Regions from separate parts of the Sporosarcina pasadenensis genome, predicted to be linked through region 2. Evidence: riboswitches for the same ligand, from Rfam matches in the RefSeq annotation. Region 2 holds a riboswitch; each other region holds the start of a gene.
What was found. Region 2 has a riboswitch for S-adenosylmethionine ahead of AB1K89_RS06515 (methionine ABC transporter ATP-binding protein). Riboswitches for the same ligand answer to the same signal wherever they lie in the genome.
Positions count from the first base shown of each region.

Region 1: linked by a shared signal. The riboswitch ahead of AB1K89_RS15660 (LLM class flavin-dependent oxidoreductase) and the one ahead of AB1K89_RS06515 (methionine ABC transporter ATP-binding protein) in region 2 are both predicted to bind S-adenosylmethionine.
Region 3: linked by a shared signal. The riboswitch ahead of metA (homoserine O-acetyltransferase MetA) and the one ahead of AB1K89_RS06515 (methionine ABC transporter ATP-binding protein) in region 2 are both predicted to bind S-adenosylmethionine.
Region 4: linked by a shared signal. The riboswitch ahead of metK (methionine adenosyltransferase) and the one ahead of AB1K89_RS06515 (methionine ABC transporter ATP-binding protein) in region 2 are both predicted to bind S-adenosylmethionine.

Region 1 is NZ_JBFEGM010000013.1:57,313-64,594, forward strand. It holds gene ribD (bifunctional diaminohydroxyphosphoribosylaminopyrimidine deaminase/5-amino-6-(5-phosphoribosylamino)uracil reductase RibD) at 1-476, shown strand, start outside; gene AB1K89_RS15650 (5' nucleotidase, NT5C type) at 478-1,050, shown strand; gene AB1K89_RS15655 (RNA polymerase alpha subunit C-terminal domain-containing protein) at 1,135-1,428, opposite strand; gene AB1K89_RS15660 (LLM class flavin-dependent oxidoreductase) at 1,501-2,880, opposite strand; SAM riboswitch class I at 2,980-3,084, opposite strand; partial or broken gene AB1K89_RS15665 (aromatic amino acid lyase) at 3,331-3,657, opposite strand; partial or broken gene AB1K89_RS15670 (type IA DNA topoisomerase) at 3,661-3,879, shown strand; partial or broken gene AB1K89_RS15675 (zinc ribbon domain-containing protein) at 4,759-4,995, opposite strand; gene AB1K89_RS15680 (type IA DNA topoisomerase) at 5,264-7,282, shown strand, end outside.
Region 2 is NZ_JBFEGM010000003.1:217,383-224,664, reverse strand. It holds gene AB1K89_RS06520 (methionine ABC transporter permease) at 1-494, opposite strand, end outside; gene AB1K89_RS06515 (methionine ABC transporter ATP-binding protein) at 487-1,500, opposite strand; SAM riboswitch class I at 1,597-1,701, opposite strand; gene AB1K89_RS06510 (thioredoxin family protein) at 1,763-2,071, opposite strand; gene AB1K89_RS06505 (toprim domain-containing protein) at 2,084-2,431, opposite strand; gene gcvH (glycine cleavage system protein GcvH) at 2,552-2,935, opposite strand; gene AB1K89_RS06495 (arsenate reductase family protein) at 3,017-3,376, opposite strand; gene AB1K89_RS06490 (acyl-CoA dehydrogenase FadE) at 3,449-5,236, opposite strand; gene AB1K89_RS06485 (acetyl-CoA C-acetyltransferase) at 5,559-6,734, opposite strand; gene AB1K89_RS06480 (3-hydroxyacyl-CoA dehydrogenase/enoyl-CoA hydratase family protein) at 6,765-7,282, opposite strand, start outside.
Region 3 is NZ_JBFEGM010000002.1:32,916-40,197, forward strand. It holds gene AB1K89_RS03915 (YetF domain-containing protein) at 1-597, opposite strand, end outside; gene metA (homoserine O-acetyltransferase MetA) at 714-1,622, opposite strand; SAM riboswitch class I at 1,696-1,802, opposite strand; gene AB1K89_RS03925 (YitT family protein) at 1,857-2,714, opposite strand; gene AB1K89_RS03930 (AbrB/MazE/SpoVT family DNA-binding domain-containing protein) at 2,911-3,189, shown strand; gene AB1K89_RS03935 (glycerophosphodiester phosphodiesterase) at 3,280-4,008, shown strand; gene AB1K89_RS03940 (thioredoxin family protein) at 4,208-4,525, opposite strand; gene AB1K89_RS03945 (M23 family metallopeptidase) at 4,672-5,652, shown strand; gene AB1K89_RS03950 (prolyl oligopeptidase family serine peptidase) at 5,690-7,282, opposite strand, start outside.
Region 4 is NZ_JBFEGM010000018.1:13,048-20,329, forward strand. It holds gene AB1K89_RS17025 (NUDIX hydrolase) at 82-477, shown strand; gene AB1K89_RS17030 (alpha/beta hydrolase family protein) at 467-1,261, shown strand; gene AB1K89_RS17035 (MFS transporter) at 1,353-2,741, opposite strand; gene pckA (phosphoenolpyruvate carboxykinase (ATP)) at 2,906-4,492, opposite strand; SAM riboswitch class I at 4,667-4,785, shown strand; gene metK (methionine adenosyltransferase) at 4,972-6,174, shown strand; gene AB1K89_RS17050 (gamma carbonic anhydrase) at 6,379-6,891, opposite strand; gene AB1K89_RS17055 (alpha/beta hydrolase) at 6,972-7,282, shown strand, end outside.

The DNA of each region.
Region 1 (7,282 bases), on a different contig from region 2:
GGAATCCGATTCGCGTTATTTTAGATTCCTCTTTACGCACTCCACTTAATTCGAAAATCGTGACAGATGGGCAGGCGGAAACATGGATTTTCACTGCAAAAACGTATAATGAAGAGGCAAAGAAACAGTTGGAGGAACGGGGAATTTTGATTTTCCACACTTCAGGCAATCGCCAAGTCGATCCACAAGATGTCGTTCGGATACTCGGTGAAAAACTCGTTTCTTCCGTTTTAATTGAAGGCGGAGGTTCGATTCACGCTGCTTTCCTTGAGAAGCAGCTCGTCGACAAAGTAGAGATTTATATCGCGCCAAAACTAGTTGGAGGCACACAAGCACCGACATTCCTTGAAGGTGCAGGTGTCGAACTAATGCGTGATGCTGTGGAATTGGAGAATCTCAGCATTACTCAAATCGGAAAAGATTTTAAGTTTACAGGCTATCCAAAATATATAACTACACAAACTGAGGGTAATTAATATGAAATTTGGTTTTGATATCGATGATACGTTAATTAATTTAAGAGAACATGCTTTTCATATATACAATAAGAAACTGAATCAGAATGTGGATATAGAACTTTTTCACACTTTGGACAAAGTTGAAATCCACGAGCTCTTTGGCATGACAGCTGAAGAAGGTGGCAAGATGTGGAACGGTTCGTTAGAAGAAATTTATTTCACGTCTTGCCCTACCTATCCTGACGCAGTTGAAACGTTGCAAAAACTGGAGAACGACGGCCATGAAATCTATTATATTACCGCAAGGCCGAAAGAACATGGTGAGCGAACAATGGAATGGATGATTGAACAAGGTTTCCCAGTCCACAAAGATCGATTTTTTTACGGGATGAATGATGAGGACAAGGTTCACATTATTAAAGAGTTGGAACTCGACTATTATTTTGATGACAAGCCTGCCGTTCTTGAAACATTGGGTGATTGTAAAGTAAATCTGTTCGCGAAAACTCAATCTTATAATCAACATTTGGATATTCCACGAATTGCGAACTGGTCTGAACTATTCGATTTACTGCTTAAAGAGAAGAAGTAAGGTGCCTCTGCTTAATACTCATCAAAAGAGCAAATCTTTTCGAGAAAAAATCCGACTGAGCGTTGACCTACTCAGTCGGATTTTCTACTTTTTAAATGATAACCCGTTTGTCTCTAAAGCTTCTCTTAGCTTTGGTAAAGAAGCTGGTCCCATACCGTGAAATCGCAAAATCTCTTTCTCACTAAATGCCGATAACTGTTGCAAAGAAGTGATCCCGTTGTTTTCCAACGCTCGTCTTGCCGGTGCTGATAATGATGAAAGGAATCCATTATCAGGTTTGCGTTCCTGCTCACATATCGGACATGTCGGGCAGTCGCTACTTTTATAGTAGTTATGCCCTTTACTACAAGTCCTTAGAGTTTTATTTGAAGTCGTCATTGGTACTATCTCCTTTTTAAACAAAAACAGTTTTCAACTTATGTTAACATCTTACATTATGTTTACTGACATTCAATATTGTGTGATTAGTTCTCCAACCACTTGTTTTCGTGCTTGTTTAGCAGGATGGTCTTCTTTCAATTGATCACGGCCAAATAAGTTATTTCGGAATGTACCCTCTTCATATTCTGTTCTCACTAAACCTCGCTCTTGTAAAACCGGAACGACTAGCTCAACGAAGTCTTCGAAGGAGCCTGGTGTAATTGAATAAACAATATTAAACCCATCGATATCGGCATAGTCCATCCATTCCTCTAATTTGTCTGCAATTTGTTCAGGGTCCCCGACAATTAGTTCACCAAGACCGCCAAGTGCAACTTTTTCAGCAATTTCATTCACAGTCATTCCCGCAAAGCCTTGTAAGATTGATCGCATTGCGTCATTTTCAATATACTCCACCTTTTGAGTTGGATCTAATTCTGCTAAATCAATCCCTGTCCAGCCGCTCACTAATGCAAGTGCTCCTTCATGATCGATATACTGCTGATAATCTTCAAGCTTTGCTTCCGCTTCTTCTACCGTCGGGGCGACAATTGGCGTAACGGTCGTCAGCACTTTAACATCATCCGCAGGTCTTCCGGACTTTAAAACATCTTCCCTAAACGTTGAAACGATGTTTTTCGTTTTCTCTAAAGACGGGGATGATACAAAAACAAGTTCAGCATGATCTGCTGCAAATGCACGTCCCCTTGAGGAGGCGCCAGCTTGAAATATAACCGGTGTTCGTTGTGGTGATGGCTCACATATATGGTTGCCCGGAACTTGAAAGTACTTGCCGTCATGGTTAATATCGTGAACTTTGGAAGGATCCGTATAAACTCCTTTTTCTTTATCGATTACTACCGCATCATCTTCCCAACTTGCTTCCCATAGCTTATAGACCACTTCCATGTATTCATCCGCCCGCTCGTACCGCTCATCATGCGAGGTCTGAGTATCCAAACCAATGTTTTTTGCAGCACTGTTTAAATAAGACGTAACAACATTCCAACCAATTCTTCCTTTCGTTAAATGATCTAATGTCGACATTTTTCGAGCAAATGTATACGGGTGATCATACGTGGTCGAAGCAGTTAATCCGAACCCAAGATATTTAGTTACAGATGCCATGATGGGAACAATAAAAGCTGGATCATTGGCCGGCACTTGCATACCTGACCTAATTGCTGGATCCCTTGAACCTTTATATACATCGTAAACACCTAATACATCTGCTATGAATACTGCGTCAAAGTTACCTTTTTCCAAAACTTTCGCAAGATGCGTCCAATATTCAATGTCTTTATAGCCGGGTGTATTGTCATCGGGATGTCTCCATAGTGCGTGCGACTGAAACGCTGCACAACTCATTTCAAAAGCATTTAAATACATTCTTTTTTTAGTTTTACTCATTTTCTCAACCTTCTTTCCTCGTAGTTGTATTTTCATAAAACTTTAAAAGTAAAAGCCCTCTTTTCGATAGAAAAGAGGGCTTAGTGAATATAGCATTGTCTCTTATCTTCCAAGAGTTTCCCCTTGCTGGATTTAGCACCTTCCTGCGACGCAGAGGTTGCTGAAGCTTCAACGGGCCAGTCCCTTAGCTTCTCTTGATAAGTTTATTGAGTTGTATGAACAATAATAATATACAAAAATTAAATTGTCAATACATATACCATTTTTCTCATTGCTATGGGAAATATACTGCTCATCCCACCTATTTTTTATAAAACTTCTAGTATTTTAATTACAACTAATGCCCTCTCCGCAATATAACTGGTCGTAATAACGAACCTACAATTTTCCAATTAAAAAAGGGACCAAACCCATCAATCAACAAACTGATAGGTTCGGTCCTTATCCTTGTTAGTTCAGAATATCCGAACGTAGTATAAATTGTGCCAACGCTTCTATTTCATCCGAAATCGCTCGATCACTTTTCAATGGCGGGCAAATTTCTCTAATTTTCTCCAAGTATTCTTTTGTTGCTGGAGCTAATTGGTTTTCTGCCCCTTCTAAATAAATAGCCTGCGATGCGCAAATCATTTCAATCGCAATTACTCTAGCAGAATTATGGATAATTTCCCGCGCTTGGCGAGATGCTATTGTGCCCATGCTGACATGGTCTTCTTGGTTGGCCGACGTAGGGATCGAATCGACACTTGCGGGATGCGCAAGAACCTTATTCTCAGACCAATCTTTCCTGAAGGTGCTTATATTACATGGGGTGTCGGCCATCTCGTGGAATTGAAGGAACCTCATGCTTACAATCCCGCTTGGAAACGATGGTCGCTAGGCAGTCTGCCTATCCTCCCCGACCGATACGAGTTTCAAGTTGCGAAGAGAAAGTTCAAGCAGTTTCAAATCGTGAAGAAGCTCATTCGCGGGACGGATACGGTCATCAATGCATGTGACTTTCACTTATCTTCATAAAATCATATATACATAATAAACAATCTTATCCTTATTAAGATACTACATAGATATCTCGCTATTCTTCCACTTGCACGTAAATAAAAAATGCACATAATCAGATTTAACACCTGGATTTATTTACATTTTCAAGTTTCTTTTATTCTTATTAATTTTTTAAACTATTGTCATTTAATTTGTACGATTGCTCAACCATTTCTAGAAAGTTGCTCCAAACCTCATTCTTTATTTTTTTAATAGTACGAGTATTTATATAAGTAGATTTAACAAAATCCAAATCAAAAAGTTCCAATACTTTCAAACAGATGAATGGAGCGCTTATAGATATTTTTAGTAACTGTTCAATTTTCTTAAAAAGTGGTTGGTTTAAATAATCCTTAATTGGATGGTCCTTGAAAATGTTATATATTTATTATAAAATTATAGTGTATAGAATATAAAAAATATTTATAAAAAAAGGAGTAAGGCATGAAGGTAGCTCTTATAGTTTCAACCATTTTCGTATTCATTACTTTGGCTATCGGACTAATTTTGACCATATCCGTCGCTAATTCTATGAATAAAGATTACAAGAGTGAAAAAAGTTTTTCTAGTTTACTATGGGTTTATGTTTTAGCAATCCCATTTATTGTTATATTGACTCTTATAGCTATATTTTTATTTACTTAACAACGGAGGGCGGTTCGGGACCAGTGAAAAAGTACATGTTTTTTTCATGTCTCAGGAACCGTCTAAGATTGCGTGAACTACCCACCACTTAACGCTTTGCGTTTGAAGTAGAGGCTTCTCGACTAATCGCTGCTTTTACTAGCCAACGAAAACTGACCGAGCTAACCCTCTTGTTCCAAGAATTCCGTTTCATCAGGACAAGTCCAGCATCAGCCGTCCCTCATTCTTGATGTTGATAGCGGCATACCAATCCCGGCTCATAACGAAGCCGCAATCGCAATCAAAAGTCCTTTCGGAAAGATGTAAGACAGCAATTACATGACCACAGGCCGAACACGTCTTGGATGAAGGGAACCATTTGTCTATCTTGATGAGTTGCTTACCTTGCTCATCTAATTTATACCGCAAGAATGTCGTGAACATCCCCCAGGAAGCTCCGTCGAACTATTTCTTGCATATTAACGCAAAGCTATGCGAGATTCAAGAACCATAATTGCCTTCCATCAAATAATTTAACGAAGCTTTATACAACCTTCTCTAATCTCCACCAGCAGGTGCCGACAAGCTATCCTTCTTCGGACTATACTTTTCAAATACCAATTAAGTAAACAACCACTCTTCCAAGCAGTTGTATTCCATCCTATTTTCCTACATAATGAGAAGAACAAGCGTTTCTTTTACTCAAGGAGGTGTCCTCATGAAACCTGTCATCCTAGCTGAAAAACCTTCCCAAGCGAAAGCGTATGCAGACGCTTTTTCCGTGCGGAAACATGAGGGGTACTTAGAGATTAACCCATGCCCGATCTTTCCCGAAGGTGCCTATATCACATGGGGTGTCGGCCATCTCGTGGAATTGAAGGAACCCCATGCATACAATCCCGCTTGGAAACGTTGGTCGCTCGGAAGTCTTCCAATCTTGCCTGATCGATACGAGTTTCAAGTGGCGAAGGGTAAGTTCAAGCAGTTTCAGATCGTGAAGAAGCTCATTCGCGGGACGGATACGGTCATTAATGCATGCGACGTCGACCGGGAAGGCTCGAATATCTTCTATAGCATTTATTATCAAACCGGTGCCCGGAATCAGACGATCAAGCGACTTTGGATCAATTCACTTGAAGTCGATGAAGTGCGGAAGGGGTTTGCGAATTTGCGCGATAACCGCAAGGATTTGCAGCTCTATGAAGAGGCGAAAGCCCGGCAGATCAGCGACTGGCTCGTCGGTATGAACGCCTCCCGCTTGTATACACTTTTATTGAAAGCGAAAGGGGTCCAGGAAGTGTTTCCGATTGGACGTGTGCAGTCTCCCACGGTCTACTTGATCTATCAACGGCAGCGTGAGATTGAAACCTTCATATCGGAACCGTTTTTCGAAGTGGAAGCGACGTTTAAAGCGGAACACGGTACTTACAAAGGAAAGGCGAAAGCGAAGGAGCCGAAACGGGAGATCATTCAGGAACTTCTTGCGAAACATGGAATCCAACCGAATTCGCCTGGCGTGATCACCTCTGTCACCCATACCGATAAGCGAACGCCGCCACCTCAGCTGCATTCACTGTCAACGTTGCAGGCGACAGCCAACCGGCGTTGGAAGATGAGCCCGGCGAACGTGCTGAAGACGATGCAAGGCTTGTATGAGAAGAAGCTTGTCACCTATCCACGAACGGACGCGCGTCATATTACGCCGAATGAATTTGCGTACTTGAAGGACCAAGTCGGCGATTACCAACAGCTGATCGGTCATCCCTTCCCTGTCGCTTCGTTTTCTCCAAAGAAACGGTATGTCGACAGTTCGAAGGTGCAGGAGCACTACGCCATCATTCCGACGAAGAAAGTGCCGACACAAGCAGTTCTTGGCAGAATGTCGCCGCTCGAGCGGAATCTATACGAAGAAGTCGTCCGCACGACGCTCTCCATGTTCCATACAGATTATTTATATACGGAGACGAAAGTGACGACGGATGTGAACGGCCTTCCGTTTTTCACTACGGGCAAGACAGAAAGGGATTTAGGGTGGAAGGCTTTATTCCAACGATCAAAGGATGAAAAGGACGACCCCGCTTTGCCGCCACTTCGTATGCAAGAGACCGTCCAATCCGATATTGGCATCAAGGAAGGCAAAACACAGCCTCCGAAACCTTACACGGAAGGTCAACTCATTGCGATGATGAAAACATGCGGGAAGCTTGTCGAGGACAAAGAGGAAACGGATATTTTGAAAGAAATTGAGGGACTTGGGACGGAAGCGACCCGAAGCGGCATTATCGAAACGATTAAAAAGCATGGGTATATAACCGTGTCTAAAAACATTGTGTCGATTACTGAGAAAGGCCGTGTGCTTTGCCAGGCGATTGAAGGGAATCTGCTTGCCAGTCCTTCCATGACAGCGAAGTGGGAAACATATTTGCAGAAAATCGGCAATGGCGAAGGAAGCGGACAGCATTTCCTCGATAATGTTTCAAAGTTCATTGCGAAGCTATTGGACGACGTGCCGAAGCAGCTGGAGGCTAAGCCAATCGATGCGACGAAAGTTCCGCCGCGGCAATCGAAATCGCGCGGCTCTTATCAAGCAACAGAAGTTGCCCCATGCCCAGTGTGTAAGACAGGCATGATTTTAGCCCGCAAAGAGTTTTATGGTTGCAGCAATTATAAAAATGGATGTAAACAGACTTTTCCAGGCATGTTCCTGAAGAAGAAGCTTACACCCGCACAAGTTAAA
Region 2 (7,282 bases):
TAGCCTACGAGCGCAATCGCTGTTACCGTAATACCAGAAATGAGGGCGGGCATCGATTCGGGCAATAAAACTTTAAAGATGATCGTACTTGTTTTTGCACCCATCGATCTTGCGGCCTCGATGACGCCTCTGTCGATTTCACGCAAGCCAATCATAACCATTCGCGCGTAAAACGGTGCAGCTCCGATGACAAGGGCCGGGATTGCAGCTTCCGGACCACGGATCGTTCCAACGATCAACGTTGTAAACGGGATTAATAGAATGATTAATATTATGAAGGGAATAGAACGGAAAATATTGACGAATGCTCCCGTTACACCATATATCAGTTTGTTTGTCCAAAGTTGGCCGGGACTCGATAAGAATAGAAGAACACCTAGAACGAGCCCAAAAATGAATGTATATAAAGTAGAAAGCCCGGTCATATATAATGTTTCAATGGTAGCTACCCACATCTTTTCCCAATCTACATGGGGAAATAAATTTTCAATCATTGCCGATCACCTCTGTCTGTACGCCTAGTTCATGGAGATAGGCAATTGCCTGATCAATATCATTTTCATTGCCGAGAAGCTGTAAAATGAGCGAACCGTAAGCGCCGCCTTTCGTGTGGGAAATATTCCCTTGAACGATATTTACGTCAATGTCATATTTCCGGATCAAGCTCGCAAGCACCGGGTGCTCTGTCCTTTCCCCGACAAAGACGAGTTTGATGAGCGTGCCGCCTGGTATGTGGGCAAGTACCTCTTCGGTTCCTTCCGGTTCCGTCACTTGGGATACGAACCGTTTTGTAATCGGGGCTTGCGGTGATTGGAACACTTCAAGCACAGGACCGAGTTCTACAACTTTCCCTGCCTCCATAACTGCCACACGATGGCAAATTTTCCGGATGACATGCATTTCATGTGTGATCAGTACGATTGTCAAACCTAACCGTTCATTGATATTTGTCAACAGATCAAGGATGGCATCTGTCGTTTCCGGATCGAGCGCTGATGTCGCTTCGTCGCATAGCAACACTTCTGGATCGTTCGCTAACGCCCGAGCAATTCCGACACGTTGCTTTTGACCGCCTGATAGCTCTGATGGATAGGCATTTTCTCTTCCGCTCAGTCCGACGAGCTCGATCAGTTCCGCCACTTTCCGTTCACGCTCCGCTTTCTTCACGCCCGCGATTTCAAGTGGAAAAGCAATATTCTGCTTAACGGTACGGGACCAGAGCAAATTGAAATGTTGGAAGATCATGCTGATCTTTTGGCGGGCTTCCCGTAGCTCTTTGCCTGTAAATGCCGATATTTCACGGTTACCAATTTTGATTGTTCCTGTCGTTGGTGTCTCAAGACCATTCAATAGGCGAATCAATGTACTTTTTCCGGCACCACTATAGCCGATGATACCGAAGATTTCCCCCTCGTCGATACTGAGGGACACATTATCTACCGCCAAGATTTCAGCGTTGGTCGTACCAAAACTTTTTTTGACGTCTTTCAATTGGATCATCATTATCACCTCTACACTATCTTGTCCAAAATAATAGCCTTTCTGCAGATAAGCAGAAAGGCTAAAACGTTATATCGAAATAAACGTCAATCCGATCTCTCATCTCTCAAAGCAAACGCTTTGTGTGACTTGGCACCATTTCACTTTCGTGACGGTTGCCGGGCTTCATAGGGCACTTCCCTCCACCTCTCTCTATAAGAGCGACATATTCAGTTAATGTTAAGTTAATAGATATACTTATATCATGATTATCTGAAGTATGTCAACCTATTTTCTCAAGAAGGTGCGGAATGGAGTGAAATGCGTAAACTTTATGAATCACTTCTCCATCCTTCTGAATTAATAAACAAGGGACGCTTTCGATTTCATAATCGACAGCGAGATCTTCTACATAATTCAAGTCAGCCTTCCCGATAGGCAGCTCCGGCTTCATGGCAGCAATGACTTCCACCATTTTAGAAGCTACCGCACAAGTTCCGCACAACGGAGTATATAAATAAAATATCGATTGACGAGCATCTTCTTTGCTCATTTCCCACTGTTCACGTGTCCAGTTTTCGATATTCGTCACAATTCATCACCTTCATAGTAAAAATTCGGGATGCACATCAAAATTTTCGGAGAGGAGGATAGCTGCAAGCACACGGTATGGAGTCGTTTCAACTTGGCGATATGCCCGTTCGGTATAGAGATGGATGGCTTCAGGATAATCCCTCTTGAATAAAGTCCGGATCTTCTCTCCGGATTCATCGGCATCCATAAAAACGTACATCTCACAATCCTCATAAGGCATAAGCATCTCTTCGATGCGGTACGGACTGACTGTCCCATTCGTACAAATGATTTCAACCGGTTCCGAAAGCACCTTTTGCAACCTTTTCCGGTCCGATCCACCTTCGACGATTATGACTTTTTGATATTCTACTTGCACATTCCCACACCTCCGTAAAAAAGACCTTACCTTGGAAGTTTACCCACATACCGAGAGATTATCGTTTCCTATCCATTGAAAAAAGCGCCGGAGTCAAAGATCCAGGCGCCACTTAATTATTTATTCGCCGACAGTCATTTTGTCATAGTCTTCAGCTGACATAAGTGCATCGAGTTCTGATGCGTCTGATGCTTCTACAACGATCATCCAAGCACCTTCAAACGGAGATTCGTTCACTAGCTCAGGGCTGTCTTCCAATTCTTCGTTCACTTCGACAACTTTACCGCTGATTGGAGCATACAATTCAGATACAGTTTTCACCGATTCAACACTGCCGAATGGCTCGCCAGTCTTCACTTCATCTCCAACTTGTGGTAATTCGACGAAAACGATATCGCCAAGTTCGGATTGTGCAAAATGAGTAATACCAATACGATACTTTCCACTTTCATCCTTTACCCATTCGTGTTCTTCTGAATAACGCAAGTCTTTAGGTGTGTTCATCCCGTACCCCTCCATAAGTATACATTTAGTCACTTCAGTATTAATTTTGACATATTCCGATGGTAAAGACAAGAAAGTATATTAAGCTCCCCACACTTCTTCAAACTGGTCTTCCTTGAAGCCGACAGTCACTTTCGAGCCATCTGTTACAAGCGGTCGTTTCATAAGCATGCCGTCTGTAGCTAGCAACGCCACTTTTTCGTCATCCGTCATTCCTGGAAGCTTGTCCTTCAAGTTCAATTCACGGTATTTCATCCCGCTCACATTGAAGAATTTTTTAATATCAAGTCCGGAGTTACTAATCATTTGTTGAAGTTCCTCTTTCGTCGGTGGATTTTCAACGATGTGGACGTCTTCGAACTCCAACCCATTGTTCTCCAACCACTTTTTCGCCTTCCTGCAAGTCCCACATTTTGGATATCCATAGTAAGTCATCGCCATTTTGCAACACCTCCATTTTCTCCAAGTATAACAGAGAAACCGCCCAGGATAAAAACCAGGGCGGTGTGCCTATTAGACTACGTATTTTTCGGCGTCGATTAATTTGGCGGATGCTTCGCGTTTTTTCGCGATGATGTTGTATGGATTTGAACGCGTCAATTTGCGTAATGCAGAGAGCATCATGCGTTGGTTATCCCCTTCGACAGATGCAAGAAGTGTTTCCTTCGCATCCTTTTCAATTGCCTCGAAAGCTTCTTGACAGAAGATTTCCGTGTAAAGGATCTTTTGCTTCTCCTTCTCTTCCCCGTTTTTAGCAATCGCTTTCTCCGTACGGAGCAAAGCGGATTCCATTGCAAAGATGTTATTTGCGATATCGGCGATGTTCACAAGAACTTCCTGCTCTGCTTCAAGCTTTGTGCCGAAACGTTGAGCGGCCATTCCCGCTGCAAGCAAACCGATTTTCTTCGCATTTTTCACAAGTACTTTTTCTTGTGCTAGCGCTTCGTCTCCGATTTCTTCCGGCATCATCATGAGCAGCTCTTCCTGTAAGCTTTGTGCCTGTTCAAGCAAAGGCAATTCGCCTTTCATCGCTTTTTTCAAGAACGTGCCTGGCACGATCAGACGGTTGATTTCATTTGTTCCTTCGAAGATACGGTTAATGCGGGAATCGCGGTAAGCGCGCTCCACTTCATACTCTTGCATGAAACCGTAACCGCCATGCAATTGAACAGCTTCGTCGACTACGTAATCAAGCACTTCGGAACCGACAACTTTGTTGATCGAGCATTCGATTGCATATTCTGCAATGGAAGCCGCAACCGCTTTGCCGTCTTTTTGCTCTTCTGGAGTCATTTGGCTGTTGCGTTCTTCAAAGTAACCTACTGTACGGTAGATCAAGCTTTCCGTCGCATAAATCTTCGAAGCCATCGTCGCAAGTTTTTCTTTTGTCAGGTTGAATGAAGAGATCGGTGTTTTGAACTGTTGGCGCTGATTCGCATACGTAACCGCCAATTCAAAAGCACGTTTGGAACCTCCGACTGTACCTACACCCAATTTATAGCGTCCGATGTTTAAGATGTTAAATGCGATGACATGCCCTCTGCCGATTTCACCTAGCAGATTTTCTACCGGTACTTGAGCATCTTCAAGAATGAGTGTGCGTGTAGAAGACGATTTGATGCCCATCTTCTTCTCTTCCGCTCCGACAGATACGCCCGGGAATTCCCTTTCAACGATGAATGCCGTGAATTTATCGCCATCCACTTTCGCATAAACGACGAATACGTCTGCGAATCCTGCGTTCGTGATCCATTGCTTTTCGCCGTTCAACACATAGTGAGTGCCTGCTTCGTTCAGCTTCGCAGTTGTCTTAGCGCCGAGTGCATCCGATCCGGAGCCTGGTTCAGTCAATGCGTAAGCGGAAATTTTATCCCCCGATACGGAGTTCGGCAAGTACTTTTTCTTCTGTTCTTCATTACCGAAAAGGACGATCGGCAATGTCCCGATTCCGACGTGTGCGCCGTGAGTGATGGAGAAGCCGCCCGCAACGGACATTTTTTCTGCGATCAACGCGGATGAAATCTTATCGAGGCCGAGACCGTCGTATTCTTCAGGTACGTCCGCGCCGAGGAGGCCAAGATCCCCTGCAGATTTTAGTAGTTTGACAGAGTGCTCGAATTCATGGTTTTCCAAGTTTTCTACAACTGGAAGGACTTCGTTTTTCACATAGTCCTCTGTCGTTTTTGCGATCATTTTTTGCTCATCTGAAAAATCTTCCGGTGTAAATACACGTGATGCGTCGATATCCTCGATGAGGAATGCCCCTCCGCGGATGAAATCTTTTGTTGTTGTTTCAGTCATTATAATTCCTCCCTTAAAATGTTAATAAAATTTCCTATATTACGGATTTCCGCTACAGGCGGACGCTTTCCGCCGGCATGGCTTCAGTCTCCTCACTACGCTTCGCTTCGTTGCGGGGTCTTCAGCTCATGCTATTCCGGCAGGAGCCGCCGCCCTTCGCTTCAATCCTAAGTGACTACTTTATAATCCTCAAAGTCCTCCGCAAACACGCATAAATCACTGGAATCACGCATAAATGGATTCAAAGACGCATAATCCGCTGGAAAGACTCATAACTCCACGCAAATACGCATAAAAGCCCTAATTGCTCATAAAACACGTCTTACAACAGTTCAAATACCCCAGCTGCGCCCATTCCGCCGCCGATGCACATTGTGACGACGCCGAATTGCTTGCCTTGGCGTCTAAGTTCATTCATCAACCGAAGTGTCAGGACAGATCCAGTTGCGCCGAGCGGGTGGCCTAGGGCGATAGCTCCACCGTTGACATTCACTTTATCCATATCCAAGCCTAAGTGGCGGATTACTTGCAGTGACTGGGATGCGAATGCTTCGTTCAATTCCCATAAGTCGATGTCTTCGATTGAAAGTCCTGCAAGCTTCAATGCTTTCGGAACAGCTTCAATCGGGCCGATGCCCATCACTTCCGGGGGCACGCCTCCAACGGCGAATGAACGGAATTTCGCAATTGGCTTCAAGCCTTTCCCTTCAGCGATTTCACGGTCCATCAAGAGGACGGATGCAGCGCCATCGGACGTTTGAGATGCATTTCCGGCAGTGACGGATCCTTTCACCGAGAATGCCGGGCGTAATTTCGCCAACACTTCCATCGTTGTGCCGGTCCGCACACCTTCATCCATTTCAAATCGGACTGTTTTTTCCTGATATTTGCCTTTTTCATCGACAAAGCGCTTCACTACTTCCACAGGGACGATTTCATCTACTAACTTCCCTTCAGCAATCGCTGCTGCCGCTTTTTCATGGGAACGAACTGCAAATGCATCTTGGTCTTCCCGGCTGACGCCGTATTTCACTGCCACTTGCTCGGCTGTATGACCCATTCCCATATAGTACTGGGGTGCCGTTTCAGCCAATTTGAAGTTCGGCCTGATCGTATTTCCCATCATCGGTACCATGCTCATCGATTCAACGCCGCCAGCGATGATCGCTTCGGACTGGCCGAGCATGATCCGCTCCGCCCCATAAGCGATCGATTGGAGGCCGGACGAACAGAACCGGTTGACCGTAATCGCCGGCGTTGTATCAGGCAATCCTGCAAGCGCCCCGATATTGCGGGCGACGTTCATGCCTTGCTCCGCTTCCGGCATTGCACATCCAATAATTAAGTCATCTATTGGTCCATCGTATCCATTTGCCCGTTTCAAAGTTTCTTTAATTGTCAATGCTCCCAGATCATCCGGGCGCACAGTTGCCAGAGAGCCACGGCCCGCTTTTCCGACCGGCGTCCTTGCACCTGCTACAATTACTGCTTCACGCATTCGACTTCCTCCTTTTGCTATCTATGCAGATCAGTTGCGCAGCGGCTTCCCTTTCAGAAGCATATGCTGCATCCGCTGTTGCGATTTCGGTTCTTGGACTAGACTCAAAAATGCTTCCCGTTCAAGGTCCAACATGTATTGTTCATCGACAAGAGTTCCATAAGGCACTTTTCCGCCTGACAAAACAAATGCGAGCTTTTTCGCTATTTTCAAATCGTGTTCACTAATATAGCCTGACAGGTACATACCTTCTGCGCCGAGTAGCAATGTTGCATATCCAGAATCTCCTGTCACCGGAATCTTCTCTTTCTTTGGCGGTGTATAGCCAGCTTCATACAATGCCAATGCAGCCTGCTTAGCGTCATAAATCAAGTGATCCGGGTTGACGCTTATGCCGTCCGCGAAGTCGAGGAAGTTGTTCTCCTTCGCCTCTTCAGCAGATGTCGACACTTTTGCCATCGCAATCGTTTCGAACACTTTATTCGCAACGTATTGGTAATCGACGTGCACGCCGTTCGGCAAACCTTTCAGATGCTTCGTATACAAGT
Region 3 (7,282 bases), on a different contig from region 2:
TTCTGTCAGTTTGAGCTCGGTCAAGTTTTCTTTGATTAATTTTCCATCTGAAATGATTTCTGTCGGTATATATTTTGGCTCATTGCCGGGTGCTTTCACGTCTTTGCGCGTCGCGGTCTCTTGAGCCGCTTTTTTCATGACACTTAACTGGCCGTTCGTCTCAAGAATTGCATAGTTAACGTCTGCAACAGCGAAAATGCTTTGCTCGCGGAGCATCATGTTCAAATCATTCAATGTTAGACGAGCCTTCTTCATCCCTTTTTCACTAATTTTGCCTCTGTGTATAACAATGGTCGGCTGATCATCGAATAAGATTCTCGCTTTTTTCGATTTTATTGTTAGGAAGTTCACAAAAACGGTTAGTAGAGCCCACCAAATCATTGAGACTGCCCCATCCAGAAATGGGGTTTCCGTTTGAGCGGATATCTCAGCCGCAACGGAACCAATTGTAATACCCGTGACGTAATGGAAAAAAGTAAGCTGTGAAATCTGCTTTTTCCCCATCATTCTGGCGAGGAGCATAAGAATGATAAAAGCAAAAATTGTTCTAAACGTCATTTCCCAAAAATCAATTTTAGAAATTGCATCTGAAATCATTTTTGTACACACCTCCACAACGGTAGTGTGTGATAGAACTATTACAATATACAGAGAAAAAAACAAGCAAAGCAGGGATTTCATCTATTCCCGCTTTGCTGCTTTGTTTTAGATTTTCATTCCCATACGTACGGAGTTTCTTGGTAGACGTAATAATTTAACCAGTTTGAGAAAAGAAGATGAGTATGTGAGCGCCATGTGTTCAATGGTTGCTTTTTCGGATTGTCATTTGGGAAATAGTTTTCCGGCATATCTATATCGATCCCTTTTTTCAAGTCCCGTTCGTATTCTTCGGCGAGCGTGCACGCATCATATTCCAAATGGCCGGTGATCATAATATGTTTGCCGTCTTTAGACAGGACGATGAACGCGCCTGCCTCTTCCGATACCGCTAATAATTGAAGTCGCGGCTCCTGTTCAATTTCTTCAATTGAAACAGACGTATACCGTGAATGGGGTGCGTTGAATAGATCATTAAAACCACGAGCCAGCTCAATTGTCGGATCGGTCAACTGATGACTATAGACGCCAGATAGCTTTTTCGGCAACTCAAATTTGTCGATTCCGTAATGATGGTAAAGAGCAGCTTGCGCTCCCCAACAAATATGCAATACAGAAGTGACATTTGTCGTCGACCAGTCCATAATTAGTTTCAACTCATCCCAATAGGCGACATCTTCAAACTGAAGGTGCTCGATTGGGGCTCCTGTAATGATGAGCCCGTCATAACGGCGATTTTTAACACGGTCGAATGTCGTGTAAAATGATTCCAAGTGATTTTTGCTCACATTTTTAGATTCGTACGTCGCTGTATTCAAAAATGAAACATTCACTTGCAATGGCGTATTGCCGAGCAGACGAAGCAATTGAAGTTCCGTCTTTTCTTTTTCCGGCATTAAATTCAAGATGAGGATATTTAACGGACGGATATCTTGGGTAGTTGCCCGCCGTTCATCCATGACGAAAATCTTTTCTTCTTTCAACAGCTCACGTGCCGGTAATTGCTCAGGTATATTGATTGGCATTGTTGCTCCCCCTTTATAAAATAAAAAACCCCGCTCCCAAAGATAGGAACGAGGATTTGCATCTGTTTCTCCGTTCTTATCTCTCAAGATTCACATCTTGTTGGAGGTAGCACCTTCCTGCAATCGCAGAGGTTGCTGAAGCTTCAACGGGCCAAATCCCTCAGCTTCTCTTGATAAGAATTATTCAATTGTGACTATTATATCATCAATCATGGGATTGTATACTGATTTGTTTCAACGATGCACTTTCGCTTTTGAAAAACCAAGCCCTAATATTTCGGAAGCGTTTAGGAAAATGACAAATGACGACGGTTCAGCAGCTTGAAGTAGTTTCTTCAAATAGACAGCCTCCGACTGTTCGACAACGCAAAAGATCATTGTTTTTTCGTTGTTTGAATAGCCTCCTGTCGCCTTCATTTTCGTTAATCCCCTGTCAATTTCATTTTGGATGACCGATTGAATTTTCTCTTCATGGTCGGTAATGATAAGGACTAGCTTTGTCGGTGATGTTTGGAGCTGGACGAAATCAATCACCTTGCTCGTTACATAAATTGACATAAGTGCATACAAAGCAAGTTCAAAATTAAACACGAAAGCTGAGGTGACAACGACAATACCATCGACAATCAATTGTGAAAAGCCACTTGAGATGCCTGTATACTTCTTCAGTAATTGGGCGATTAATGCAGTTCCTCCAGTCGATCCATTTCCTCTATAAACAATTCCCAACCCAATACCGAGCATAATACCGCCATAGATGGAACTGAGTAGCGGATTATCGACAGACAATTGGATTCCACTCGTCAAATAGATGACGAATGGGACGAAAAAAGTACCGACAATCGTTTTTGTGCTGAACTCCTTCCCCGCAAGCAACAGTCCCAACGCGATAAGAGGAATGTTGATCATCCATTGAACGTAGGCAGGATTATATTCGAATAGTTCATACAAAATCGTACTGACACCTGAAATGCCTCCTGCAGCTATACGGGATGGCAATAAAAATATATTGAATGAAAGTCCGACCAATGACGCTCCTAGGATGATCTGAACATAGTCGAAAACGACCGGTCTTTTCTTGATGAATGACATAATTGGTTCCCCTTTCTTAAAAGACTTACCTATTCTATCAGAAAAAATCCTGGCCAGAAACGTTTCAAAGGTAGCATAAGAGGAATAGAAAGAATAGGAAACTGAAAGAAAGTATATTCATTTTTTTGTAATTTCCTAATTTACTGGTATAATAGTTGATATATTTACAAAAAAACATAAAGTCAGGGAGGATAATATGCGAAGCTTAGGCATTGTCAGAAAAGTAGACCATCTCGGCCGGATTGTGATCCCGAAGGAATTGAGAAGCACCTTGAAACTCGATAAAGGCGCACCAATGGAAATATTCGTTGATGACGATATGATCATCCTGCGGAAGTATGTAGTCGATGCGGCGTGCATCGTAACCGGAGAAATCACTCCCGAGAACACAAAACTTTCGAATGGCATGTACATTAGTCCTAAAGGTGCAGAAATCCTAAAAAAAGAAATTGAATCGAATAAGACTTGGGAATGAGCATTTCCAAGGGCAGAGGGCAACGGTTACAGCACCGTCGCCCTTATGTCACGGGCCTTATGTTAGTTAAATGAAATCGGAGGAAGCAAAATGGAAATCTTCGCACATAGAGGCGCTTCAGGTAACTTTCCGGAGAACACGATTGCTGCATTCAAGGAGGCGGCACGTCTTCCGGTTTTCGGTGTTGAATTCGATGTACATATGGCAGCAGATGGCGAACTTGTCGTCATCCATGATGAATCAATCGACCGTACGTCAGACGGCACAGGTTATGTGAAAGATATGTCTATAGCGGATTTGAAGAAACATGATTTCGGAAGCTGGTTCTCACCCGGATTCCAAGGAGAAACAATACCGACACTGTCAGAAGTCCTCGATGTATTCGATTCAACTAACCATAAACTGAACATCGAATTGAAATCAGATATTTTCCCATACGAAGGAATGGTCGAAAAAGTGCTCGATTTAATTGAGACAAGACGAATGGAATCTCGCGTTATTATTTCGTCATTTGATCACGCTGCCATTCAATTCGTTAAGCAGCTCAATCCTCACATCGAAACGGCCGCACTATTCATGGAAGTACTCGTCCACCCGTTGGACTATCTACACAAAATTCCAGCGAATGCTCTTCATATCCTCTTCCCAGCAGCAATCCGCCCGTCCATGGCCGAAGTAATCAAGAGCGGCATGCCGATCCGAACATTCACAGTCAACGACGAAACATACGCAAAAACTTTAAAACAAACCGGAATCCAAGCCATCTTCACCGACTACCCAGAAAAAATGAATTCCCTTTTATCTTCTAATAAAAATTAAAAGAGGATGGAGGAGGGATTGAAACGGAAGGCGGCGACTCCAGCGGGAAAAGCGTCAGCAGAAGACCCCGCAACGGAGCGAAGCGGAGTGAGGAGGCTGAGGCGACGCCCGCGGAAAGCGTCCGCCTGGAGTGGAAATCGTTTTCATTATAAAAAGAGAGATACCGCCATCCCTTCTAGGATTAGCGATATCTCTTTTTTCATGCATCCAAACCGTTAATGAACGCCTCGATTTCTTCCTTCGTCTTCCGGTCCTTGCTTACAAAACGCCCGACCTCTTCACCATTATGAAACGCGATAAAGCTCGGTATTCCAAACACATCCAATTGCTGACAAACATCAATAAAATCATCACGGTCCACATAAATAAACTGATACTCCGGATAATCCGCCTCTAGAGCAGGCAAGAACGGCTCGATCACCCTACAATCCGGGCACCAATCCGCCGAAAACATGAACATTGTCCGTTCCTCATTTTTCAACTGCTCAAACTGCTCAATCGATTGAAGTTTTTCCATTCGTCCTCTCCCCTTCTCATTTCATCTCCTTGAGTATATCACTCAAAAAGAAATCCATCATATGACGACCAATGAAAAATGCAAACAAACAATCATGAAATCGTGCAATTGGGGAATTCTAATCATTCAACAAAGGAGGTTTCCACTTGCGTATCCATTATATGATTGCTTACTTCTGTGCAATGATCTGTCTCTGTCTTCCTCTTAACATCGCCTCCGCCTCCGATCAACGGACCGAAAAGGAGATTAAGGAGGAGCGGATGGGTTTTTATTTGCAATTCGCAAATGAACTGGTTCCGTGGTACCACCTTGCTGCGATCGATCAATATGAAAGGAATATCCAGCAAGTACGTAACGACCTTCCAAAAGTGGACGGACCAATTTCCATCCATGTTCCTGTTGAACATTGGTTCGGTGCTTTGAATCCGGATCTATCCGACACTTCCCCGAACACTATCGCATTTTTTGGCGGGTACGGAATAGATGGGAATGGGGATGGTGCAGCAGACAAATCCGATCCAACAGATGTGCTATTGATGATGTCTTCTCACCTGGCCATGTACGGTCCCGATGAAGACGATTTTAAGGCGGCTTTATGGCATTATTATAAACGGGAAGCGACGGTCAATCAGATTGTGACAATAGCCAAACTGTACAGGCATTTTGAAACTGTTGAATTGGATAAGCACGTATTTCCAATTCCGAAAGGACACAATTATTCTTATCGTGGCACATGGGGGTCAAGCCGCGGATGGGGCGGACGCCGGATTCATGAAGGCACGGACATTTTTGCCGGTTATGGTGTTCCAGTTGTCGCCACTTCTTACGGCGTCATCGAAGTGATGGGATGGAACCAATACGGAGGTTGGCGCATCGGTATACGCGACAACCATAACACGTATCATTACTTTGCCCATTTGGCGTATTTTGATAAAGGTATTAAAGAAGGCGATGTCGTTGAGCCAGGGACGCTTCTCGGCTTTGTCGGCAGTACAGGATACGGAAAAGAAGGGACTTCCGGTAAATTCCCTCCCCATCTCCATTATGGAGTATATAAATACAACGGACGGGTTGAATGGGCCTTCGATCCATACCCTGCCCTCCGTAACTGGGAGCGCCAAAAATAGGAAGGGGCTGTCTCGATTTTTGAGACAGCCTCTCTTTTTACAATTGAACGTCCAAAATTTTGAAGAGAAAAGAATAGACATCTGTCTGCTCTTCGATGATTTTGACAGTCGGCTTACCGAGACCGTGTCCTGCATTCTTTTCCACGCGGAGCAGAATTGGATGATCTCCTGTATAAGCAGCTTGCAGCGTTGCCGCGAATTTCAATGCATGCGCCGGAACAACGCGATCGTCCGTATCAGCCGTCGTAATTAAAGTCGGCGGATATTCCACGCCTTCCTTAACATTATGGAGCGGTGAATATTTGATCATGTAAGCAAAATCTTCGGCATTTTTTTCTGCGTTTCCATAATCCGTCACCCAATAGCGTCCTACCGTAAATTTGTGGTAACGGAGCATATCCGTCACCGGCACTTGGCAAATTGCCGCTCCAAACAAATCGGGACGCTGGGTAATGCTTGCGCCAACAAGCAAGCCTCCATTGCTCCCGCCCATGATTGCAAGCTTTGCCGTCTTCGTATAACCTTCTGCGATAAGCCATTCGCCAGCCGCTGCAAAATCATCGAAGACATTTTGTTTGCGCGCAAGCGTCCCTGCATTGTACCACTCTTCGCCGAATTCCCCGCCGCCTCTCAAATTCGCAACGGCATATACGCCGCCTTCTTCAATCCACATGCGTACTGCAGGAGAGAAGGAAGGTGTCAAACTGACATTGAACCCGCCGTAGCCATATAGAAGGACCGGATTCTCGCCATTCAGGACCAAGTCCTTCTTATGGGTAAGAAACATCGGGATCTTTGTCCCGTCCTTCGATGAATAAAAGACTTGAGATGTCTTGAATCCTTCTGTTTCGAATTTGTCCTCATCCTGAAACACTCCGGTCAGTTCGTCTTGTCCGAAATTATAGCTAGCCACTGCACTCGGCGACAAATAGGACGTATAACTGAAGAACATCCAATCTTCCTCTTTCTTTCCTGTCAACCCGGTCAATGAAATATATCCCGGCAATTGGACGTCATTCTCATGCTTGCCATCCAAACTGAAAATCTTCAGTTCATGATGTGCATTATGCAAATAGCCGACCACGAGTCGTCTGTTAATCATTTTTCCGAAGAACAACACATCGTCTTTTTCCGAAATGATATCAATCCAATTTTCCTTCGAAGGATTATCCAAGTCGACTGCAATGATTTTTTCGCGTGGTGCATCGACATTTGTTAGGAAATAGAAAGTTCGCCCTTCATTGCCGATGAAATTATATTCTCCATCGCCCTTATCAAACAGATAGACAAATTCCCCATCTTCTTCTAGGTCTTTATAATAAATTCGGCTTTTATTTTCGGTGCCTTTCCAAACGTTCAGGATCAAATAACGATAATCATCCGATAATATCGGGTTAAACGAGAATTCCTTGTTGTCTGGATCTTCGTAAACGAGTACATCTTCTTCCTGAGATGTTCCTACTTCATGCAAATACACTTTATTGTAAAAGCTTTGTTCTTCAGGTGAAACTGTTGATGGATCGGGAAAACGGTTATAATAGAAGCCTGTCCCTTCTTCATTCCAAGCGATGCTTGAGAACTTACAAAAACGGATCAGATCCTCTTCGTCTTTCCCAGTCTCCAGGTTCCG
Region 4 (7,282 bases), on a different contig from region 2:
ACGTGAAGTCAAATAGCAACGACATTTAAAGATTTACAAGGAGCGCATGTCGAGCTGACTTTCGGTAAGAATCGATTCGGCATGGAAGCGAGACATGTGCTTGTTGTATTGAAGCACGAGGAGAGATGGCTCGTTACTCGCCATTCCGTTCGAGGCATTGAATTTCCCGGAGGCAAGGCGGAAGACGGTGAAACGATTGTAGAAGCCGCGATACGTGAAACGATAGAGGAAACAGGTGTGACAATTACTGATCTTGTTAAATTTGCTGAATACGTCGTCATGAGCAATGTGACATTTTGCAAGGCTGTTTTTACAGGGAAAGTGTCCAACATCGATGAAAATCCCCAGTTATTCGAAACGGAAGGCGCTTTGTGGTTGACCGATCAAGAATTGGCTAGCTGCAAAGAGTTGAGTTTTCATATGAAAGATGCCGGGATGGCGGAAATACGGAAGTGGGTGGATGCAAATGTTTCCTAATGGAGCTATTTTGTACAGAAGGGATTATCCATCACCGAACCCAAATATCCGTCTAGAAGAATTAACGTATTGGTCGGATGGGTTTAAAGTGAAGGGATTGCTAGCTGAACCGGCAAGTGGAGGGAACTATGAAGGGATCATCTACTTGCGCGGGGGCATGCAGCATGTCGGCATGGTCCGTCCTGCAAGGATTGCCCAATTCGCTTCACAAGGCTTTGTCGTATTTGCTCCTTATTATCGCGGCAACAGAGGTGGGGAAGGCCGTGATGAATTTGCCGGAGCTGATCGGCAAGATGCGGTCAATGCCGTTGAAGTTCTGAAGCAGAGCCCGAGGGTGAACAAGGACCGCATCCATTTGTATGCTTTCTCCCGTGGAGGCATCATGGCGCTTTGGACAGCGATTTTGCGTGAGGATATTTCGTCAGTTGTAACATGGGCCGGCGTCTCGGATGTCATCTTTACATATAATGAACGAAAAGATATGCGCAGGATGATGAAGCGGGTAATTGGCGGCACTCCGAATAGTATGCCGGATGCGTATCGTGAGCGGACAGCTTTATTCCGAGTGGATGAAATTACAGCTCCAGTTTTGATTATCCATGGCATGAAGGATGATAATGTTTCTTTCGAGCAGGCGATTTTGCTTGAGGACGCTTTACGTGAGAAGGAAAAAAAGTACGAGACTTGGTATTTCCCCGACTATAATCATTATTTCCCTCCTGCACATAATGCACAAATCGTCCGGGATTTGTGTAATTGGATGAGAAGGCAGGGGAATGAATAGAGCCTAACAAAAAAACAACCGTCTTGGTTGTTTTTTTCATGTGAAGGGGTTGTCTAGAAAATATAGCTCCCGACAACCCCGATACACACCCTTATTTCGCTACGCTTTTCCCTGCATTATTTGGAACAAGGAAGATGATTGAGATCAATGCGATTGCGGCAAAAATGACGTTGGCGATAATACCTCCACTTGCTGCGGCATGCACCCCGCTATTTTCTGAAATCACCGCATATACAGTAGCTGAAATCGCGACTCCAAAAGCTCCACCGAGGGAACTTGCCATTTTATAAATTCCTGAAGCGGCACCAATTTTTTCATCCGGTGCATTTGAGACGGCAGTATCGGTGGAAGGGGTCGCATAAATTCCTAACCCAAATCCGAATACAGCAAAACCTATAAATACGACGACAGTATAGGCGAGATCCGGTAAAAACGTTAGACCCATCACACCAACCCCGACGAGTGTAAATATAGTACCCCAAACCATTGGTTTTTTTGCGCCGACTTTTTGAAGAATCTTCTCTCCGACGCGAATCATGGATAGTACGACAATTAAGTATCCGATGGAAAGCATACCTGATTGAAAAGATGTAAATCCTCGACCTTCTTGTACGTACGTATTTGCAACGACAAGCGTTCCAGCAACAGCATTTAGCAAGAAGTTTGAAATAGTTGCCCCTGTATACGGCATGTTTTTAAATAATTTAAAATCAATTAATGCGTTCTCTTTGCCGTTCTCAACTTTAATAAAGGCAAAAGCGCCAACAACTGCAACGGCTATCAATACGATTGTAACCCAGTTGGTCCAACCAAGTTTATCACCTTGTGTGATGAAAATATTCAACGCCAACATTGTGATGATGAATACAATTAGACCGCTAACATCAAACTTGGAACTTCCTGTTTGTTTTGCTTTACTTTCAGGTGTGTCTTTAATTAACCACAAGGCAAGAACTGCAAAGATAATGGAGAAAATGAAAATCCATTTCCATCCCAAATATGTTGCAACTGCTCCACCAAATAAGGAACAAACACCAGAACCACCCCAAGAACCGATTGACCAGTAACTAAGTGCTCGTTGGCGTTCAGCCCCTTCGAAATATGCTTTCATCAAGGCGATCGTTGCTGGCATAATACAGGCGGCTGATATACCTTGAATAATCCGGCCGACAATGAGTAAGAATGATCCGGTTGCAAACACTAAACAAAGGGAGCCGATGATACTTAATATAAGCCCAATGTTTGTCAGTTTCTTCCGCCCCAGTTTATCGGCAAGACCACCAGCTGCTACGATAAAGATACCAGAGAATAACGCAGTTAAACTAATTGCGATATTCAATGTACTTGAAGAAACTCCTAGGTCAGATTGAACTGCAGGAATAACGTTTACCATTGCCTGAGCAAATAACCAAAACGTTAATACCCCAAACACAATACCTGTGATCAATTTATTCGTACCTTTATAGGCAGTTGTCATAATCTACTCTCCCTTATTGTATTTCCTCATTTCATTGTTTGCAGAACCACTCGTTCTATGCATGCCAATATTGGGGCGACTTTTGCGGGAGAGAGAAAACATTGCAGGATAACAACAATAAAAAGATCCAAGTGCATAATCGCACCTGGATCTTAAATTCTAATTTATTAGGCGATTGGTCCGCCTTTTTTAGTGATTTCTTCCGAAACGTGACCGAACTTTTTGAAGTTCTCACGGAATAGATCTGCCAATTCTTTCGCTTTTGTATCATAAGCTGCTGGATCGCTCCAAGCATTGCGAGGGTTCAACACTTCAGTCGGAACACCGTCAATCGCTCTTGGCATAGCCAGACCGAAAATAGCATTCTGTTCAAACTCAACATCGTTCAATTTGCCGGCAAGTGCTGCGCGGACCATTGTGCGTGTATGTTTCAGTGCCATACGCTGACCTACGCCGTAAACTCCACCAGTCCATCCTGTGTTGACAAGGAAGACCTGTGCATCATGCTCATCGATTTTCTTCCCGAGCATTTCCGCGTAAACCGTTGCAGGTAATGGTAGGAAAGGGGCACCGAAGCAAGTTGAAAAAGTAGCTTCAGGTGAAGTGACGCCACGCTCAGTTCCTGCAAGCTTCGAAGTGAAACCGCTCAGGAAGTGATACATCGCTTGTTCCTTCGTCAATTTTGAAATCGGAGGCAATACGCCGAATGCATCTGCAGTCAAGAAGACGATTGTCTTTGGATGTCCGGCAGCTGAAGGCACTGCAATATTGTCGATATAATGGATTGGATATGCCGCACGCGTATTTTCAGTCAATGAATTATCGTCGTAATCTGGCTTGCGCGTCTTCTCATCTAAAACAACGTTTTCCAAGACCGAACCGAAACGGATTGCTCCGTAAATTTCAGGCTCTTTCTCTTGTGAGAGATTGATCGTTTTCGCGTAGCAGCCACCTTCGATATTGAATACGCCATGATCGGACCAGCCGTGCTCATCATCACCGATCAACTTACGGTCAGCATCTGCTGAAAGCGTCGTTTTACCTGTGCCGGAAAGGCCGAAGAATAGAGCTACGTCCCCATCTTCACCGACGTTTGCCGAGCAGTGCATGGAAAGGATTCCACGTTCAGGCAGCAAGTAGTTCATGACGGAGAAGATCGATTTTTTCATTTCTCCAGCATATTCTGTACCGCCAATCAACACAATGCGCTTCTCAAGTGATACAATGATGAAGGTTTCGGATTTTGTTCCATCCACAGCAGGATCCGCTTTGAACGTCGGAGCTGCAATAACTGTGAATTGCGCTTCATGCGTCTTCAACTCTTCTGCGGTAGGGCGGATGAACAAGTTATGAACGAATAGGTTTTGCCATGCGAATTCATTGATGACTTGGATTGAAAGCTGAGAGTTCTTGTCAGCTCCTGCGAAGCCTTTGAATACGAATAGCTCTTCCTTTGCTTTTAAATGGTTAAGAACTTTATTATATAATGAGTCAAAGATTTCAGGTGAAATCGGGCGGTTCACTTTGCCCCAGTCGATTTTGTCTTTAGAAGAATCTTCTTCGACAATATACTTATCTTCAGGCGAACGGCCAGTATACTTTCCTGTCTCGGCAGTAAGTGCGCCGTCTGCGGAAAGTTTCGCTTCTCCACGGGAAGTCGCTTTTTCAACCAATTCCGCCACTGAAGGCTGTATGTTTACGTTGTTGCCTGAAAGTAACTCGTGTAATCCGTTTTCAATTTTAGCTGAAATCATTTTATTCGTACCGTCCTTTGCATATAATCCCACATTGGTGGGTATCATCACATTTCCTAAATAGTATAACACATTTAGAATAATAATCTATACTAATTAAAAACTCAAGTATATATGTTTAAAAAGGTTTGACAAAGTGCAAACTTTTTCGTAGGATTGTTAATTGAACGGATACTCTTATCCCGAGCTGGCGGAGGGACAGGCCCTATGAAGCCCGGCAACCTGCGTGGACCATTTTGGCCGCGAGAAGGTGCCAAACCTGGAGCAAGGTGGAATGCCTTGGACGATAAGAGTGAAAGGTGCTGCTTTTGAAATTATGCCTTTCCTCATGTATATTTACGTGAGCGAAGGGCTTTTTTATTGATTCTATGAGGCCCTTAATCCTTGTGTATGTTGACGTCGACTCTCTAGGCGCTGAACTTACTGGGACAAACAGAGTACCGTATCAATATTTGCAAGCCGTTAAGGAGGAAACTACAATGACAAATCGCCGATTATTCACTTCGGAATCGGTAACTGAAGGACATCCGGACAAAATGTGCGATCAGATTTCAGACGCCATTTTAGACGCTATTCTAGAGGAAGACCCGAATGCACGCGTAGCCTGTGAAACGACAATTACGACAGGACTCGTTTTAGTTATCGGGGAAATTACAACGACTACGTATGTTGATATCCCGAAAGTGGTACGGGACACAGTGAAGGAAATTGGCTATACGCGCGCGAAGTTCGGTTTCGACTGGGAGACGTCATCTGTGTTGACGTCAATCGACGAACAATCGGCTGATATCGCGGCGAGTGTCGATCAGGCACTGGAAGCACGTGAAGGGACAATGACGGATGAGGAGCTTGAAGCGATCGGGGCGGGAGACCAAGGACTGATGTTCGGTTATGCTTGCAATGAAACACCGGAGCTTATGCCGATGCCGATCAGTTTATCCCATAAGCTGTCACGCAGACTTGCGCAAGTGAGGAAAGAAGATACTCTCGATTACTTGCGTCCGGATGGAAAAACGCAAGTGACTGTGGAATATGATGAAGACAACCGTCCTGTACGGATTGATACGATTGTCATTTCAACACAGCATCATCCTGACATTACGCTCGAACAGATTCAACAAGACATTAAAGATCATGTAATCAACCCAGTTGTCCCAGCGGAATTATTAGATGAAGAAACAAAATACTTCATCAACCCATCAGGCCGTTTTGTCATCGGCGGACCACAAGGGGATGCCGGTTTGACAGGAAGGAAAATCATCGTTGATACTTATGGCGGCTATGCGCGTCATGGCGGCGGCGCATTTTCCGGAAAAGATGCAACGAAAGTGGACCGTTCGGCTTCATACGCGGCGCGCTATGTTGCGAAGAACATCGTAGCTGCAGGCCTAGCGGATCGCTGTGAAGTTCAACTCGCATATGCGATTGGTGTTGCGAAGCCGGTTTCGATTTCCATCGATACATTCGGTACAGGCAAAGTCGAAGAAGAGAAGCTTGTTGAAATTGTACGTGAGCTGTTCGATCTACGCCCAGCAGGCATCATTAAAATGCTTGACCTGCGCCGTCCAATCTATAAGCAGACTGCGGCATATGGCCATTTCGGACGCACTGACGTGGAACTCCCTTGGGAGCAGACGGACAAAGCGGAAGAATTGATCGCCAAAGCAGGACTGACTGTTTAATAATGTAAAATCGAGGAAGCAGTGGAGAAATCCATGCTTCCTTTTTTACTTTTTTGAGTGGAACGAGAACTTTATGGGCTTTAAAGCGTTTATACTAATTATACAAAAAGAGGGGATAGCGTTCTTGTATCGCTATTAGAGGTTTAGTGATACTCGGGATCATCGGTGCTGCCCATTTGGACAGCACCCGCGCCGAACAGATTTTTACTTCTGCAAATCCTTATAAATCCGGCCTTTTTCAACATAGCTGTTCAAAACTCGTTCCATATCCGCTCGGTCATCGTCATTCAATTCACGGACGACTTTTGCAGGCGAGCCGAGAGCAAGGCAGCCAGGCGGTATTTTCTTACCGGGAGGAACGAGGCTTCCGGCCCCGATGAATGCACCCTCGCCGATTTCCGCGCCATCTAAAATGATAGCCCCCATTCCGATGAGTGCGCCTTTTCGGATAACACAACTATGTAGAAGAGCTTTGTGGCCGACTGTCACATCGTCCTCAATCAATAACGTCTTGCCTGGACTTTGGTGAAGACAGCTCAAGTCTTGGATGCTGACACGTTCACCGATAATTGTCGGTGCTACATCGCCCCTGATGACCGAACTGAACCAAATCGAACTGTCTGCCCCAATCGTTACATCACCTGTAATCGTCGCATAATCCGCGACATAGACGGATGGGTGAATTTTTGGCGTTTTTCCGTTGTATGAATAAATCATGAACGTCTCCTCTTTTCTAAAAATCATGTATAATTTATCGTAACATAAAACTTTCATTTACATAAAGGGGGGTGAGTGCCATGTGGAAATGGGAAGCGGAAGGACAGCCGAAAGCGGTAATAGCGATTGTCCATAATGCATACGAACATCACAGGAGGTATGCGTGGCTCATCCAAAAGCTTCGAAACGGAGGTTTCCATGTCGTCACGACCGATTTGCCAGGGCATGGTTCTGAAAGCGGGAGAAAGATCCATGATGAACCGTTCGAGTCGTATGTAGACCATGTGAAAAAAATGATTGATATTGCGTTGCATGATAATTTGCCGTTATTCGTACTAGGACACGGGCTTGGCGCGACGATTGTCATGCATATATTGCAACGTGAGAAACT